DNA from 4 places in the Neorhizobium sp. LMR1-1-1.1 genome. Region 1 is predicted to be linked to each of the others. Evidence: predicted binding sites of a transcription regulator. Region 1 holds the regulator's gene; each other region holds the start of a gene.
The links. Region 1 encodes LexA, which represses DNA repair genes until DNA is damaged. Its sites were predicted from a motif close to TGTTCNNNNTGTGTTCNG; they were not measured.
Positions count from the first base shown of each region.

Region 1 (3,633 bases):
AAGTCATGCGCAATTTGCTCGCGCCTGAGAACGCGCACGGCTCCCGTTTCAGCCTGGAACACCAGTCCACCTTCAACTTCGACACCCGGCGCTCGCAGCACATTGTCCAAAAAGGCAACCGAAGCATGCGGATCATCACTTGCCAAAACGACTTCCTTCAAACCTGCGACCGCATTGGCATGGATACGCAATTCAGCCATATCCTGAGGGAAAGACACCAGCCGCTGACAAGAGAAAGCAAAGAAATCAGCCACATCATCCATCGCGGCAAAAGCAAGCCGGAAACGAGCCTCGACCTCATCACCGTCCGGAGACTTTACAGCTCTGCCGAATTCGAGGGGCTCGCCGCCGGAAATTCCGGCTGCGACATAATGCCGATGATCGCTCGATGCGTCGTCGCTGGAGACCACGATGGCCGACAAGCCTTCACGTCCGCGGCGACCGCGATAAGCCAGATCGCGCTCGACAAAGACATTGCCTTTCTTGGCATGAGCCCCCGCCTTGCGCCTGTCCGCAACAGCCAGTGGCTCCAGATAGGTACCGTCTTCAAAAAAAACACAGGCATTGGCCGTACCGAAGGGATGCACGCCGTCAGGCGCGACAGTGAAACCCAAAGACGACAGCCGCTCGCGTGCCTTGCCGAGATTTCCAACAGGCAAAACGAGATGATCGATATTCCTAGCAGTCACACATGTCCCCCAGACTTCTGATCCGCTAGGCGTAGATTGGGCAGACCGCCGGGGAGCGCAAGTAGATTCCGACTGAGAACGTCATTCGGCATCCAAGAAACTGATTATATTGTCACGAAAATTTAAGGACTTGCGGAACACATATGGAACATATAGTGTTCGTTCTGCATTTGTTTCAAATCTGAAGGTGCGCCTCACATGCTGACTCGCAAGCAACAGGAACTGCTTTTGTTCATTCACGAACGGATGAAGGAGTCGGGCGTACCTCCGTCTTTCGATGAAATGAAGGACGCTCTCGACCTTGCGTCGAAGTCGGGCATCCATCGGCTCATCACGGCACTTGAAGAGCGCGGTTTCATTCGCCGTCTCCCCAACAGAGCGCGCGCACTCGAGGTCATCAAGCTTCCCGAAGCCTATGTTCCCACGCTGCAGCCGAAACGCGGTTTTTCACCGAGCGTGATCGAGGGAAGCCTTGGCAAGAAGCCGGCGACGCCTGCTGCCCCGCCTGTCTCCGCCAATGACAGCGCGTCTGCAAGCGTGCCGGTCATGGGCCGCATCGCCGCCGGCGTACCGATCTCGGCAATTCAGAATAATACCCACGACATTTCCGTCCCCGTAGAGATGTTGGGATCCGGCGAGCATTATGCGCTTGAAGTCAAGGGCGACTCGATGATCGAAGCCGGAATTCTGGATGGCGACACCGTCATCATTCGCAACGGCAACACCGCCAATCCGGGCGATATCGTCGTTGCACTCGTGGATGATGAAGAGGCCACACTCAAGCGCTTCCGCCGCAAGGGTGGCTCAATTGCGCTGGAAGCGGCAAACCCGGCTTACGAGACACGAATTTTTCCACCGGATCGGGTCAAGGTCCAGGGCAGGCTCGTCGGCCTCATTCGCCGTTATCACTGACACCGGAATTGTTGCCAACATCAGTTGGCGCTTCTGATCGATAATCCGTTCCTGCTTGATCTGAGACAGCAAACTGCGCCTCAAGACGGCCACTCGATTTTGGTTTGGAAATCCATTCCGGCAGATACGGGTCATAGAGATTGCGTCGCCAGTCGTATTGGCGATGAATGGTCCATGGGCGAACCGTGCCAGCCATTGCTGTCGTGACATTCCATTTTCCGGCTGCTGCCGCCCCGGAAAGATCGATTTCAATTGACCCTGTCTTGCGCAGGCTGGCGCCGCTCAGCATCGGGGTACCAGACCGACAGGAATGGAAACGCGCACGCGGCGCGATAACAAGGCCGGCAACGTCGCAAGCCGCACCGGCATAACGGCCATCATCAACAACAACGACCAAAACACCTTCCGGTGACATGAATGCGCACCAGGCCTTGAGCTGACATGAGAATCTGACACTCCCTGCCTCCTTCATCAGCCGCTGCGCTTCGACCAGAACAGGTTCCGGAATTCTTTCACCGGAAGACCCGGCCATATTTTTTAGAATTTCACTTTCCAACATCTCCGACATAGCCAGCACTGGAAGCTGTCGCGCATACATCCACTGCCCATAGACGAACTCGGAGGGACGTTTCCTGTTGGCGGCAACACGTTCTGCATCTCGATAAGCAACGAGGTTCCCATCTTCAGCGATGAGAAGACTTGATTGGGCGTGTTGCATCCCCATCCAGAACAGGGCTGCAGCGGTAAACAGGAAAGGCAAGCCCGAATAGCGAAGCCGTGTCCTGAGGAGCGTCAGTAGCAGAAAACCGCAGACCCCAAGCGGCAAAAACCAGGGGTGCTGTTCTCCGACGACAATGTCCCCGCCCCATCCCGCTACATGCTTCGCGATCAAGATGACCCATTCGAGGCTCCAGGCCATGATCCCGATGAAGGGAGCATCGAGGCCGAAGGGCATCAACAACATCGCAGCAAGCCCGGCCGGCATCACCAGGAAGCTGATGATCGGCATGGCAGCCAGGTTCGCGGCAAGCCCATAGGTGGCGACGCGATGGAAATGCTCGACGGAAAACATCGTCGTCGCAAGACTACCAATCAGCGATGTCGCGATAATGCCGGCGATAAAGCGCCAGCCAACGGCAGCCCATGTCACCAGAGGATGACGGATGGGAAATCGCTCCCGCTCTTCCGTTTCAGGGCGTCGCGACCAAGCCGCATAACCGGCCACGAGCGCAACCGTGGCAGCAAACGACATCTGGAAACTTGGCCCCAGAATTTCCGAAGGCGTCCAGATGAGGATGATCAGCGCAGACAAGGCTACATTTCGCAAACTTATCGAGGGCCGGTCCAAAAGCACGGCAACAAGTATCACCGCCATCATGATATAGGCGCGCTGGGCGGATACACCGAAGCCCGATACCAGATAATAGGCCGTAACCATTGCAAGCGCCCCGCCGGCGGCAATCTTCTTGATTGGCAGGGCCTGTGCGAGGCCAGGGAAAAGAGCAAAGACGCTACGCAATCCCACGAAGAAAATCCCGGCGGCAAGCGCCATATTCAATCCGGAAATGGCAACGATGTGAGCGAGGCCGGAGACCCGTAGCGCCTCGACTGTATCTTCGGAAATTGCCCGTCTCTCATCGGTGACAATGGCGGCGGCGAAGGCACCGGCATCACCCGGCGCAATCTCGCGAATACGATTGCCGATCTGCCTGCGCAGATCGAAGAGCCAGCGTAAGGCGAGCTGCGGCCAGCCGGTCGCCACATCCGACCCTCCAGCCTGCTGCGGAGCGCTATAGAAATACCCCACCGCACCAATGCCATCGAAATATGCCGAGAAGGCAAAGTCGTGCAGACCGGGCAAGGCCGGCCCGGAAGGCGGTGACAGCCTTGCGCGTCCGGAAATAGCTGCCCCGTTGTCAAACGGCTGATGCTGCGCCCTTGCCAGCAGCGAAACCCGGACAGGCGGGCGCCGAAGAATGGGGTTTGCTGTCTGTCGCACAGCCACGATATAACGCAGTCGCCCGGGACCGGC
Region 1 covers NZ_JBEGHE010000001.1:1,260,946-1,264,578, reverse strand. Annotated here, with positions in the region: gene MRBLMR1_RS06100 (VOC family protein) at 1-689, opposite strand, end outside; gene lexA (transcriptional repressor LexA) at 888-1,601, shown strand; gene MRBLMR1_RS06090 (ComEC/Rec2 family competence protein) at 1,582-3,633, opposite strand, start outside.

Region 2 (3,633 bases), on a different contig from region 1:
CCGCTGACCTTCAGCGAGCCCGACGGGGAGGTGAGCTCGACAGGTTCATTCCATCGTGCGTTTGGACCAGACATGTGTTGAACTCCCTATAGATTCGCCGCAACAAACGTCGCAATACCGGGTAAGTTCCCGTCACCGCGCGAATATTAGGCAAATGATATAAAAGCGAGCAATTATGCCACGACCGCATGGCATGACTACTTGGATGCTCAGCGGTCGCTTTAACAAGCAAGCAAGCGGTTTGAGCAGCGCGGAAAGAAGGTCGCCTGATTCTTTGAACCAGGGCCGCCAAAAAGATTAAAGCGATGCTGCCAACTTACCAGGCGGAAAGGGAGAAGGCCATCTGCCGCCTCCGCTATATCGTCAGGCGATCCCAGCTCCACCGGTAACGCCGTAAACTTCGCCAGTGATGTAGCTAGCTTCCTGGCTGGCAAGCAGAACATAGATCGGAGCGATCTCGACAGGCTGGCCTGGCCGTCCGAACTTGCTCTGTTCGCCGAACGTCGTGACCTTCTCTTGTGGCTGGCCACCGGAAGATTGAAGCACGGTCCAGAACGGGCCGGGGGCGACGACGTTCGCACGGATGCCCTTTTCGATCAGTTGCGCCGCGAGCGCCTTCGTATAAGCGACGATCCCAGCCTTCGTTGTCGCGTAATCGAGAAGGATGGCCAACGGATCGTAGGCCTGCACGGAGGCCGTGGTGATCACGGAGGCGCCGGCGGGCAGATGCGGGACTGCAGTCTGTATCGTCCAATGCAACGCGTAAAGGTTTGTCTTAAGGGTTTTGTCAAAATCCTCGGACGTGACCTTGGACACGTCTTCGCGGAACTGCTGACGTCCGGCGTTGATGACGAGGATGTGCAGGCCACCCAGCGCGGATACGGCTTCTTCTACCAGTTTCCTGCACCAGTTCTCATCCTTGATATCGCCTGGCAATGCCACCGCCTGTCGTCCCTCGGCCTTGATAGATTCGATGACCTCTTGAGCGTCGGCCTCCTCGCTCTCGAGATATGAGATCGCGACATCGGCACCTTCGCGGGCATACGCGATTGCCGCTGCTCTGCCGATCCCGCTGTCGCCGCCGGTGATCAGCGCCTTCCTGCCAGCGAGCTTTCCGGACCTTCGTAACTCGTCTCGCCATGGTCCGCTTTTGGATCCATCTCGCCTGCGATGCCGGGAACCGGCTGGGGCTGTTCCGGGAAGGGGGGCTTTGGGTACTGGTTGCGGGGATCCTGCATGGTTAGGCGATCGGTCATATGGGCTCCTTCTGCTGCCGTTTCCCAATTTCGCCGTGCGCGGTGGAAACGGTTCAGGTTGCCCAACGAGCGACAGGGATGCTCGTTCCATTTCTCTGGCCCGCCGTGGCCCATCCGCGCCCGGGCTTATAGGGTTAGGTCGCAGCGACTGCGACGGCTCCCACCGGCTCCCAGACTCTGCCGTCGCCGGATTTGGAACTAAGGACCTGTTGGCACCGACGCGTCGGCCCCGAGAGGACATAAATCTGCATTCTTGCAAATTCCGGGCTCTTGACCGCTAGAAGCGGACATATTTCTGTTCATTTTATGTTCCAACGATCTCTCTGTCGAGGCGTAATGCGGCCGGCTAGGCAACGGAACGACGAATGATCGATCAGTCGACGATAAACTTTCTATCGCAAGCTTCCAGCGATCATGATGCTGATTGGCTGACCGACAACAAAGCGTGCATTGAGTACGCGCGGCGCAACTTGATGGAGTTCACATCGGAACTGATTGCGAGCGCCGGATCGATAGATCCTCGTATCGCCGAAGCTAACCCCGAACCACGAAAATGTTTGGCGAGAGTGCCGATTGCGAAGGGCGTGGGATCGATCGCTTTGCGCGTGTCACTATCGAGAAATGCTGCTGCAACTTACTTTATGCAGATTTCGCCCTCGCGTTCCTATAGCGGAGGGGGAGCATTGCTTCCGCCCCCACGTCTTGCGCGCATTTTGCGGCAGACGATCGCGAGCCATACCGGCAAATGGCGAGCGATCGTTGAAGGTCCGCTCTTTCAAAAATACTTTCCGAATGGTCTGACGGGCGGGCATGACGCCGGTGGCAAGGGTTACGTGAAAAACCATGATGCGCTTGATTTCTTTAATCTCAAGAACTTTGGCGCATGTCGCAACATCCCAGACGAGATGTTGATGTCTCCCAGTCTCCTAGCGGAAACCGTAAAATCCTTTGCAGCCGCCCGTGCCTTGGTCGACTATATCAATCGGGCGACGACGCGCCTTCCGGAGGCTGGCTAACCAACCGCTTCTATACGCATGCTTATCGATCTGAAGCTTTGATCATTGGCTATCTGTTCGCCACATCACCCATCAATTCTTCTGATCGCGAGCGCTTATTCGGTAAGGACCCGCTCGCTCCTTCATGACAATGGATTTCCATGAGAGAGTTACTTCGCCGCGTGCCAGCAATTCATCTACCGCTTCATGGACGGTTGGCATGAATTTACGCCATTCGAGCGGGACGTTGTGATTTTTCGCAAGCCTGCGCGCTACTTCGCTCGGACAGTGTGCCAGCAGGTCGATTTGCAACGATAGCTAAAATTGTCGAGTCAGTTTGATCGATCATTGGCGGCGGCTCGGATCAAAAGCACAAAAAAAGCCCGCCGGCCAGCGGGCTGATTTGTGGGCACGCACGCTTACGCGCGGTCTACAACGTCTTTAGCGGCGTCTTTTGCTTTGCCTTTGAATTGCTGCGCATCGCCCTTGGCTTCCTGCGCTGCACCCTTGGCCTTCATCTCGCGATTGTCGGTCGCATCACCGGCGGCCTGACGCGCCTTGCCTGCGAGTTCGTTGGTTTTGCCTGCTACCTTATCGGACATGCTGCCCATGATCGTACTCCTTTTCGGGAACCGTGAGGGTTCAAGGATCAAACTGCGCAAGACACAGTTCCGTTCCATCGTGGCGTCGGGTCAATTAGTAACCTCGCCGGTAGATCCTCTTGTGTCACCTCGACGGAACCTTCGCTCTGGCGATCGGTTCTGGCCATACTACCCAATGTCGAAGGAAGTCGGGTCTGGCAGTGACCGGCCCCGACGCTTGCGACGGGCATCACCCTAAAATCGGAAACTATTTGCTCGCGACGATTGCTCATTAGCTGTGTCGGTGGCCACATCGCTTTTCCGGCCTCAGCCGAATTCATTCGGATTTTATTAAATATGTTGTCAAATATTCTTCGCCGAGGGGCGATCGAAACCTGGGCAAGCGAGTTGATCTCGTGACCAGGGAGCGGAGACTGCCATGTATCAGCGTACAGTTCTCATCGTCGAAGACGAGATCCTTATCCGGATGTTGCTGGCCGACACCCTACTGGATGAAGGTCATGATGTGATCGAAGCCGGAAACGTTCTCGAAGCCGTCGCGATCCTGGGCCAGCGGAAGATTGACGCGGTCGTCACCGACGTCGACATGCCGGGTGGCCTCAGCGGCTTCGATCTCGCTCGGATGATTTCCGATACTCGCATGGATGTTCCAGTCATCATCGCATCAGGGAGACACCGCCCAAAGGCAGACGAGTTGCCGGGCGACGCCGTCTTCGTCGCCAAGCCGTATAGCTTGGACGCTATCGCCACAATCGTGGCTGATATGACATCAGATGAAGA
Region 2 covers NZ_JBEGHE010000019.1:91,356-94,988, reverse strand. Annotated here, with positions in the region: gene MRBLMR1_RS11090 (DUF982 domain-containing protein) at 1-74, opposite strand, end outside; partial or broken gene MRBLMR1_RS11085 (SDR family oxidoreductase) at 364-1,256, opposite strand; gene MRBLMR1_RS11080 (DUF2461 family protein) at 1,622-2,272, shown strand; gene MRBLMR1_RS11075 (DUF3253 domain-containing protein) at 2,345-2,563, opposite strand; gene MRBLMR1_RS11070 (CsbD family protein) at 2,671-2,862, opposite strand; gene MRBLMR1_RS11065 (response regulator) at 3,272-3,633, shown strand, end outside.
Region 2: a site for LexA is predicted at 1,553-1,570, ahead of MRBLMR1_RS11080 (DUF2461 family protein). Genes of this name have one in related genera too.

Region 3 (3,633 bases), 760 kb from region 1:
GGGGCAACCACCGGCCAGGCCGAGGTTTCGAAGAACTGCAGCAGTGTTGCCGGAATGAAGCGGGTGCGGGCGGCATAGATATGCCGGTCGCCCTGCGAATGCTGTCCATGAACGAAGAAGCGCTGCGGTGTGATGACGTGGAGATGATCCTTGGCGCGGGTCATCGCCACGTAAAGCAGGCGGCGTTCCTCCTCGATCTCGGCTGTCGATCCGACGCCGAGATCGGATGGGATGCAGCCATCGACGCAGTTCAGCAGGAAGACCGAGCGCCATTCCTGGCCCTTGGCCGAGTGAATGGTCGAGAGGATCATGTAATCCTCATCGAGCAGCGGCACACCAGCCTGATCGCTGGTCGCATCCGGCGGATCAAGCGTCAGTTCGGTGAGGAACCGTTCGCGCGAGGCGTAACCCGAGGCGATCTGTTCGAGTTGCAGAAGGTCAGCCTTGCGGGTTTCTGCGTCCTCGTGGACGCGTTCGAGATGCGGCTGGTACCATTCGCGCGCCGTGCCGATTTCCGCCGGCCAGCCTTCGTTTTTGCGGATGGCAGTCAGCATTTCGATGAAGGCAGGCCAGTCTGCTCCGGAACGGGGCGGGGCGGGGATTTCCTGCAGGGCCGCGAGCGGCTCCGGATCGGTCGCGATTGCATCGAGGATCTTGCCGGCAGTCTGCGGACCGATGCCGGGGATCAGTTGCATCAGCCGGAAGCCGGCAACGCGGTCGCGCGGGTTCTGGGCGAAACGCAGCGCCGCCAGCATGTCCTTCACATGGGCGCTGTCCAAAAACTTCAGGCCGCCGAATTTGACGAAGGGAATGTTGCGGCGGGTGAGTTCCACTTCCAGCGGGCCGGAATGGTGCGAGGCGCGAAACAGCACGGCCTGCTGTTTCAAGCTCATGCCGGTCTCGCGATTTTCCAGCACCTTCTCGACGATGTAATTGGCCTGTTCCGTCTCGTCTTTCACGGCAACGAGGCGCGGGCGCTCTTCCGACTGGCGGTCGGTCCAGAGGTTCTTGGTAAAGCGTTCGCGTGCAAGCTCGATCACGCCGTTTGCAGCGGCAAGGATCGTGTTAGTCGAACGATAATTGCGGTCCAGCGTGACGATATTGGCCGGTGGATCGAACGTATTGGGGAAATCGAGAATGTTTCGGATCGTCGCGGCGCGGAACGAATAGATCGATTGCGCGTCGTCGCCGACGACAGTCAGGCCATGCCCGCCGGGTTTCAGCCCCATCAGGATCGAGGATTGCAGCCGGTTCGTGTCCTGATATTCGTCGACCATGACGTGGTCGAAACGGGCGCCGACATCTTCGGCGATAGACGGTTCGCTCATCATCTGCGCCCAGTAGAGCAGCAGGTCGTCGTAATCGAGGACGTTCTGGGTTTGCTTGGCTTCCACATAGGATGCGAAGAGTTCGCGCAGCTGTTTTTCCCAGGCCTGGCACCATGGGAACGAGGTTTTCAGCACTTCGTCGAGCGGCGTTTCGGAATTGACCGCACGGGAGTAGATGGCGAGGCAGGTGCCCTTGGTCGGGAACCGGCTTTCCATCTTGGAGAAACCCAGCTCATGGCGCACGAGGTTCATCAGGTCGGCGGAATCTTCCCGGTCGTGAATGGTGAAATCCGGGTCGAGGCCAATCTGGTAGGCGTAGATGCGCAACAAGCGCGAGCCGATGCCGTGAAACGTGCCGGCCCAGGCGAGCGCATCGGACATGATGCCGCCATTCGCGCCCATGACCTGCTTGCAGATGCGTTCGACACGGCGGCCCATTTCGGTGGCCGCGCGGCGGGAAAAGGTCATCAGCAGAATGCGGCGCGGATCGGCGCCAGAGACGATCAGGTGGGCAACGCGATGTGCGAGCGTGTTGGTCTTGCCCGAGCCAGCGCCGGCGATCACCAGAAGCGGACCGGCGGGGCCGCCATTTGGGACGTCCGAACCATGCTCGACAGCACGGCGCTGGGCGTCATTGAGTTTTTCCAGATAGGCGACCGACATCAAATTCCGCACGTTGTTCCCGATGTGTTCGTTAGCTGTAACTGATTCGCTCCGGAACAGGCATATGGCGCTGTGGAGGGAGGAGGGAGGAGGGAGGGGTGAAGGCGAGATTGGGGAGAGGCGGCGTTCAGGTGTCTGTCAGGGTCACGGCGCAATCGGGTCCGGTATCGATCAGACCAGGGACGAATTGCCACAAGCCAGTTAGTTTTTTCTCACCAATCAACCTTCACTGCGATAGATCTTTTTAGCTGATCGAGATATTTCGATCGGATAGATATCTTTTTGTTTTTATTGATTTAATTATAATTTCTTGTGTCGATTTCTCTGGATTAAACTTGACCAGCCTTGTCCTGTTTGGATATGAGGACACCGTGAGTTTTCCACGGAGGCGATCTTGAAAACTTCTTCTTTCCTGGCAGGCGTAGCGCCCGCCTTTTCCGTTTTTGCTATTTCCGTCCTGTCTCTTTCGTCGCCGGCATCAGCCCAGGTGGCTGACAGCCTCACCATTTACAACGCCCAGCACGAAGGGCTGACCAAGGAATGGGTGGACGCCTTTACCGAGGAGACTGGTATCGTCGTAACCGTTCGCAATGGTGGCGACATGGAAATCGCCAACCAGATCGTACAGGAGGGGGCAAACTCTCCGGCAGACGTATTCCTCACCGAGAACTCGCCGGCGATGGCGTTGGTGGATGGCAAGGGTCTGTTCGAGCCGATCGACAAGGCCACGCTCGATCAGGTGCCGGAACAGTTCCGGCCGGCGAACGGCCATTGGACGGGCATTGCCGCTCGCTCCACTGTCTTTGCCTATGACAAGACGAAGCTGACGGAAGACAAGCTGCCGAAATCCCTGCTGGATCTGGCCAAGCCCGAATGGAAGGGGCGTTGGGCCGCATCGCCGTCAGGTGCCGATTTCCAGGCGATCGTCGGCGCCCTGCTCCAGTTGAAGGGCGAAGAGCAGACTGCGGCATGGCTGAAGGGCATGAAGGAAAACTTCACCTCCATCCGCGGCAACTCGACGGCGATGAAGGCGGTCAATGCCGGCCAGATCGAAGGCGCAGTGATTTATCACTACTATTATTTCGGTGATCAGGCGAAGACCGGCGAGAACAGCAAGAACGTCTCGCTGCACTATTTCAAGAACCAGGATCCGGGCGCTTTCGTCTCGATTTCGGGCGGTGGCATTCTCGCATCCTCCAAGCACAAGCAGCAGGCGCAGGCTTTCCTCAAATGGGTTGCCGGCAAGGGCGGCCAGAAGATCCTGCGTGACGGCACCTCGTTCGAATATGCCGTCGGCAAGGACGAAGCCTCCAACAAGGCGCTTGTGCCGCTCGCCGACCTGCAGGCGCCCAAGGTCGAGCCGACCGAGCTCAACAATGCCAAGGTCACCGACATGCTGACGGCCGCCGGCATTCTCTAAGAGCTGATGCCTTTCCTGAGCCTATAATTCCAGTTAAAGGGAGAGGTCGCAGATGCATCTGCGACCTCTCGTCATATTCAGGTAATCCATGACGTCTTTCGCCGACAGCAAGCCGCTTTCCATGCCACTTCCCCGTCTCCGGTCGGGAACGCGCGGAACGTTTGTTTTGGCCGTCATCATGGCGTTTCTGGCGCTGCTGCCGCTCGGTTTCGTTTTCTGGGC
Region 3 covers NZ_JBEGHE010000001.1:497,896-501,528, forward strand. Annotated here, with positions in the region: gene MRBLMR1_RS02160 (ATP-dependent helicase) at 1-1,991, opposite strand, end outside; gene MRBLMR1_RS02165 (iron ABC transporter substrate-binding protein) at 2,440-3,411, shown strand; gene MRBLMR1_RS02170 (ABC transporter permease) at 3,500-3,633, shown strand, end outside.
Region 3: a site for LexA is predicted at 2,006-2,023, ahead of MRBLMR1_RS02160 (ATP-dependent helicase). Genes of this name have one in related genera too.

Region 4 (3,633 bases), on a different contig from region 1:
CTCGCTTGTCAGCGAGATCGGCGAGCTTTCCGAACTGATTGCGGCGGAAGGCGCGTGGCTTGCCCGCATGTCCGGTTCCGGTGCGACATATTTCGGACTGTTTGAAACATCAGCCAAAGCGGTAAACGCTGCGAACAGTCTTCAGAGCAAGCGGCCAGACTGGTATTTCACAGCCGCACGGACCATCGGAGCGAAATAATGATCGGGATAGACGAAATGCGCAGCTTCATTCCGCTCGGCATCGCGGTTCTGACCGTCTCCGATACGCGCACACTCGAAGACGACAAGTCGGGCCAGACGCTTGTCGACCGCATCGAGGCGGCGGGGCATCTGCTGAAAGCCCGCGCCATCGTGACCGACGACTGCGAAAAGATCGCCGGACAGGTGACGGCCTGGACGCTCGACCCCGAGATCGATGTCGTCATCACCACCGGAGGCACCGGCTTTACCGGCCGCGACGTGACGCCGGAAGCGCTGGAACCGCTGTTCGAAAAGCGGATGGACGGATTTTCGGCGCTTTTTCACCGGATTTCCTATGACAAGATCGGCACATCGACGATCCAGTCGCGCGCCACGGGCGGCGTGCTCAATGCCACCTATATCTTCGTCATTCCCGGCTCGCCCGGCGCCTGCAAGGATGCCTGGGACGGGATATTGAAGGCGCAGCTCGACTATCGCCACATGCCCTGCAATTTCGTCGAAATCCTGCCGCGGCTGGATGAACATCTGAAGCGCACGAAAGGATGAAATTATCGGCTGCGGACAACCCAGGCCGGAATGAGCTGACTCATCAGCTTCGTCGCCTTGTGGCCCTTTGCCAGCGCTTCCAGGCTCATGCCCGATTTGGCGATCGCAATCGCGCTCTTCTTCGGCAGGATCAGCCCGTATTCCAGCGGAGGGACCGAACGCCCGATACGCTGGAAGAATGGCCGGCGGTAGTTGCGCGACGGCGAAAAGCGCGCCGGCTGCTTGTGGATCGCCAGATGCTCGATAACTTCCTCGATCCAGCCGCTTTGCGGACGCGCGCCTGCCTCTATGAAAAGCAGCCATTCGCCACGCGCGCTGCGCAAGACATCCTTGATGTCCCAGTGACTGTGAAACCGGCAGCCGGCAGCATCCGCCACACGGGACGAACCATCATGCGACGCGTGATCGAGCACGATCACGTCACTTACAAGTCCTTCCACAGCGGCAGTAACGAGGATCGAAAGCGTCTGAGCAAGCTCGGCTTCCTGGTCCCTGCATTCCATCAAAACAGTCAGCATTTCTGACCCTTAACCCATAGCTTGGGCAAAAGCCAGCAACGAACAAAGTTTGTTCTTGCAATGTTCTCATTTTGGCGATAGGAATTTAGTCATCGAGAACGGGAAGTGATCCCGTCAGGAGCCTTCAATGACCGAGCTGTCCCAACTGCGGCAGGGTGCGTTTGCGCCCGCCCATACGGCTGACATTGCCGATGCACTGGTCCAATCATCCGGGCTCAGGATCGAGATCGATCGGCGGCGCGGCAGAGGCGCCGGCCTGAACCCGAGCGGACGCTTCGAGGATGAACGCCGCGAGGCGTTCGACGATGGCTGGCAGACACTCGAGGAGCTCGAGCCGTTCCGCACGGAAGTGCAGATCGAGAAGCCGAAAACGGCGATTACCCGCAACGACAGCCCCGATATCGGTTTCGACCGGTCGATCAATCCCTATCGCGGCTGCGAGCATGGTTGCATCTATTGTTTTGCGAGGCCGAGCCACAGTTTCATGGGCCTTTCACCGGGGCTCGATTTCGAGGCTAAACTATTTGCCAAGCCGGACGTGCCGCGGCTTCTGGAACGGGAGCTGAGCAGGCCGGATTACAAGGTGCGGGCAATTGCGATCGGCACCAATACCGATCCCTATCAGCCGATTGAGCGGGAATGGCGGATCATGCGCCAGATCCTCGAAGTGCTGCAGAAGGCCAATCATCCGGTGGTGATCGTGACGAAGTCGGCGCTGGTCATGCGCGATATCGACATCCTTTCCGACATGGCCTCGAAAGGCCTCGCCAAAGTCGGGATTTCGGTGACGACACTGGATCGCAAGCTCGCCCGAACGATGGAACCCCGTGCCTCGACACCGGCCAAGCGGCTGGAAGCGATCAAGGCGCTGTCGGATGCCGGCATACCGACTGCGATCATGGCTTCGCCGATCATTCCGGCGCTGAACGACCATGAGATAGAACGAATTCTGGATGCCGGCCATGCGGCGGGTGCGACGGAAGCAAGCTACGTCCTGCTTCGCCTGCCGCTGGAAGTAAGCCCACTGTTTCGCGACTGGTTGCTGCGCAATTATCCGGATCGCTACCGGCATGTGATGTCGCTGATCCGCTCGATGCGGGGCGGCAAGGATTACGATGCCGAGTTCGGCAAGCGGATGAAGGGTGCCGGTCCCTATGCCTGGCAGATCGGCCGCCGTTTCGAAATGGCGACCAAGCGGCTTGGGCTCGGCCGGCGCGGCATGCATCTGCGCGACGACCTGTTCATCCGCCCCAACAGCGGCGGCATCCAGCTCTCGCTTCTTTAGAGGAAAGATCGCCGGCATGAGGACACGCAAGAAGGGAATCATCCACGAATGCCTGCACATTCTAAGCCAGATTTTCTTCAGTCCTCCGCATGTCGAGTTTCGTATCATTCATGCGCCTCCCGTGAGGCACGACATATTCAACTTCGTTCTCGGTAAGGTTTCCGCCCCCTTGCCCCGCCGAGAACATTGCCCCGAGCCCACCGCCATGAGCGCGGTGGAAAGCGAAGCCGCACTCGCTTTCGGGGCTTGCAGGAGATCGGGACGGCGTGCGAGCCTGCCGCCATGTTGGTTCACACGCCGCCCGATTCTCCGATGCTTTTCGATACTCCCCTCACCTGTGATTTCAGCCTAGAGCTTGCCGCCCGCGATGCCGGACACTGGCCGGTTGCAGGAACCGACGAGGCAGGCCGCGGGCCGCTCGCAGGTCCTGTGGTCGCCGCAGCGGTGATCCTCGACCCCGGTAATATCCCGGCCGGCCTCAACGATTCCAAGAAGTTGAGCCTGAAGCAGCGCGAAGCCCTGTTCGAAGCGATCATGGCGACCGCCCATGTGTCGATCGCCTCCTCCGGGCCGAAGCTGATCGACGAGATCAACATCTTGCGCGCCAGTCTCGACGCCATGCGCCGTGCCGTCGCCTTCCTTTCGGTCGTGCCCGCCCATGTGCTGGTCGATGGCCGCGATGTGCCCAAGGGGCTTTCCTGCTCGGGCACGGCCGTCATCAAGGGCGACAGTCGCTCCGTCTCCATCGCCGCCGCCTCGATCGTCGCCAAGGTGACGCGCGACCGGATGATGAACCGCGCCGGTTTGGTCTACCCGGCCTATGGCTTTGCCAAGCACGCCGGATACGGCACCAAGCAGCACCGCGACGCGATCATCGCCGACGGCCCCTGCCCGCTGCACAGGATGAGTTTTCGGCCGTTGAAGAAGGACGACTTTTTAGAATAGAGCGAACAGAACGCCGGGCGGTCTCGACGCATTGCCTGTTTGCCCTCATTGGCCGATGCTGCGCTTCTCCGGGCAACAGCAATCGTCCAAGGGTCAAGCAAGTAGGATGACTAGGAAACTCGTAAAGCGAATTATGCG
Region 4 covers NZ_JBEGHE010000025.1:706,441-710,073, reverse strand. Annotated here, with positions in the region: gene MRBLMR1_RS16525 (4-(cytidine 5'-diphospho)-2-C-methyl-D-erythritol kinase) at 1-199, shown strand, start outside; gene moaB (molybdenum cofactor biosynthesis protein B) at 199-747, shown strand; gene MRBLMR1_RS16515 (glycosyl transferase) at 750-1,265, opposite strand; gene MRBLMR1_RS16510 (PA0069 family radical SAM protein) at 1,393-2,550, shown strand; gene rnhB (ribonuclease HII) at 2,833-3,495, shown strand.
Region 4: a site for LexA is predicted at 1,316-1,333, ahead of MRBLMR1_RS16510 (PA0069 family radical SAM protein). Genes of this name have one in related genera too.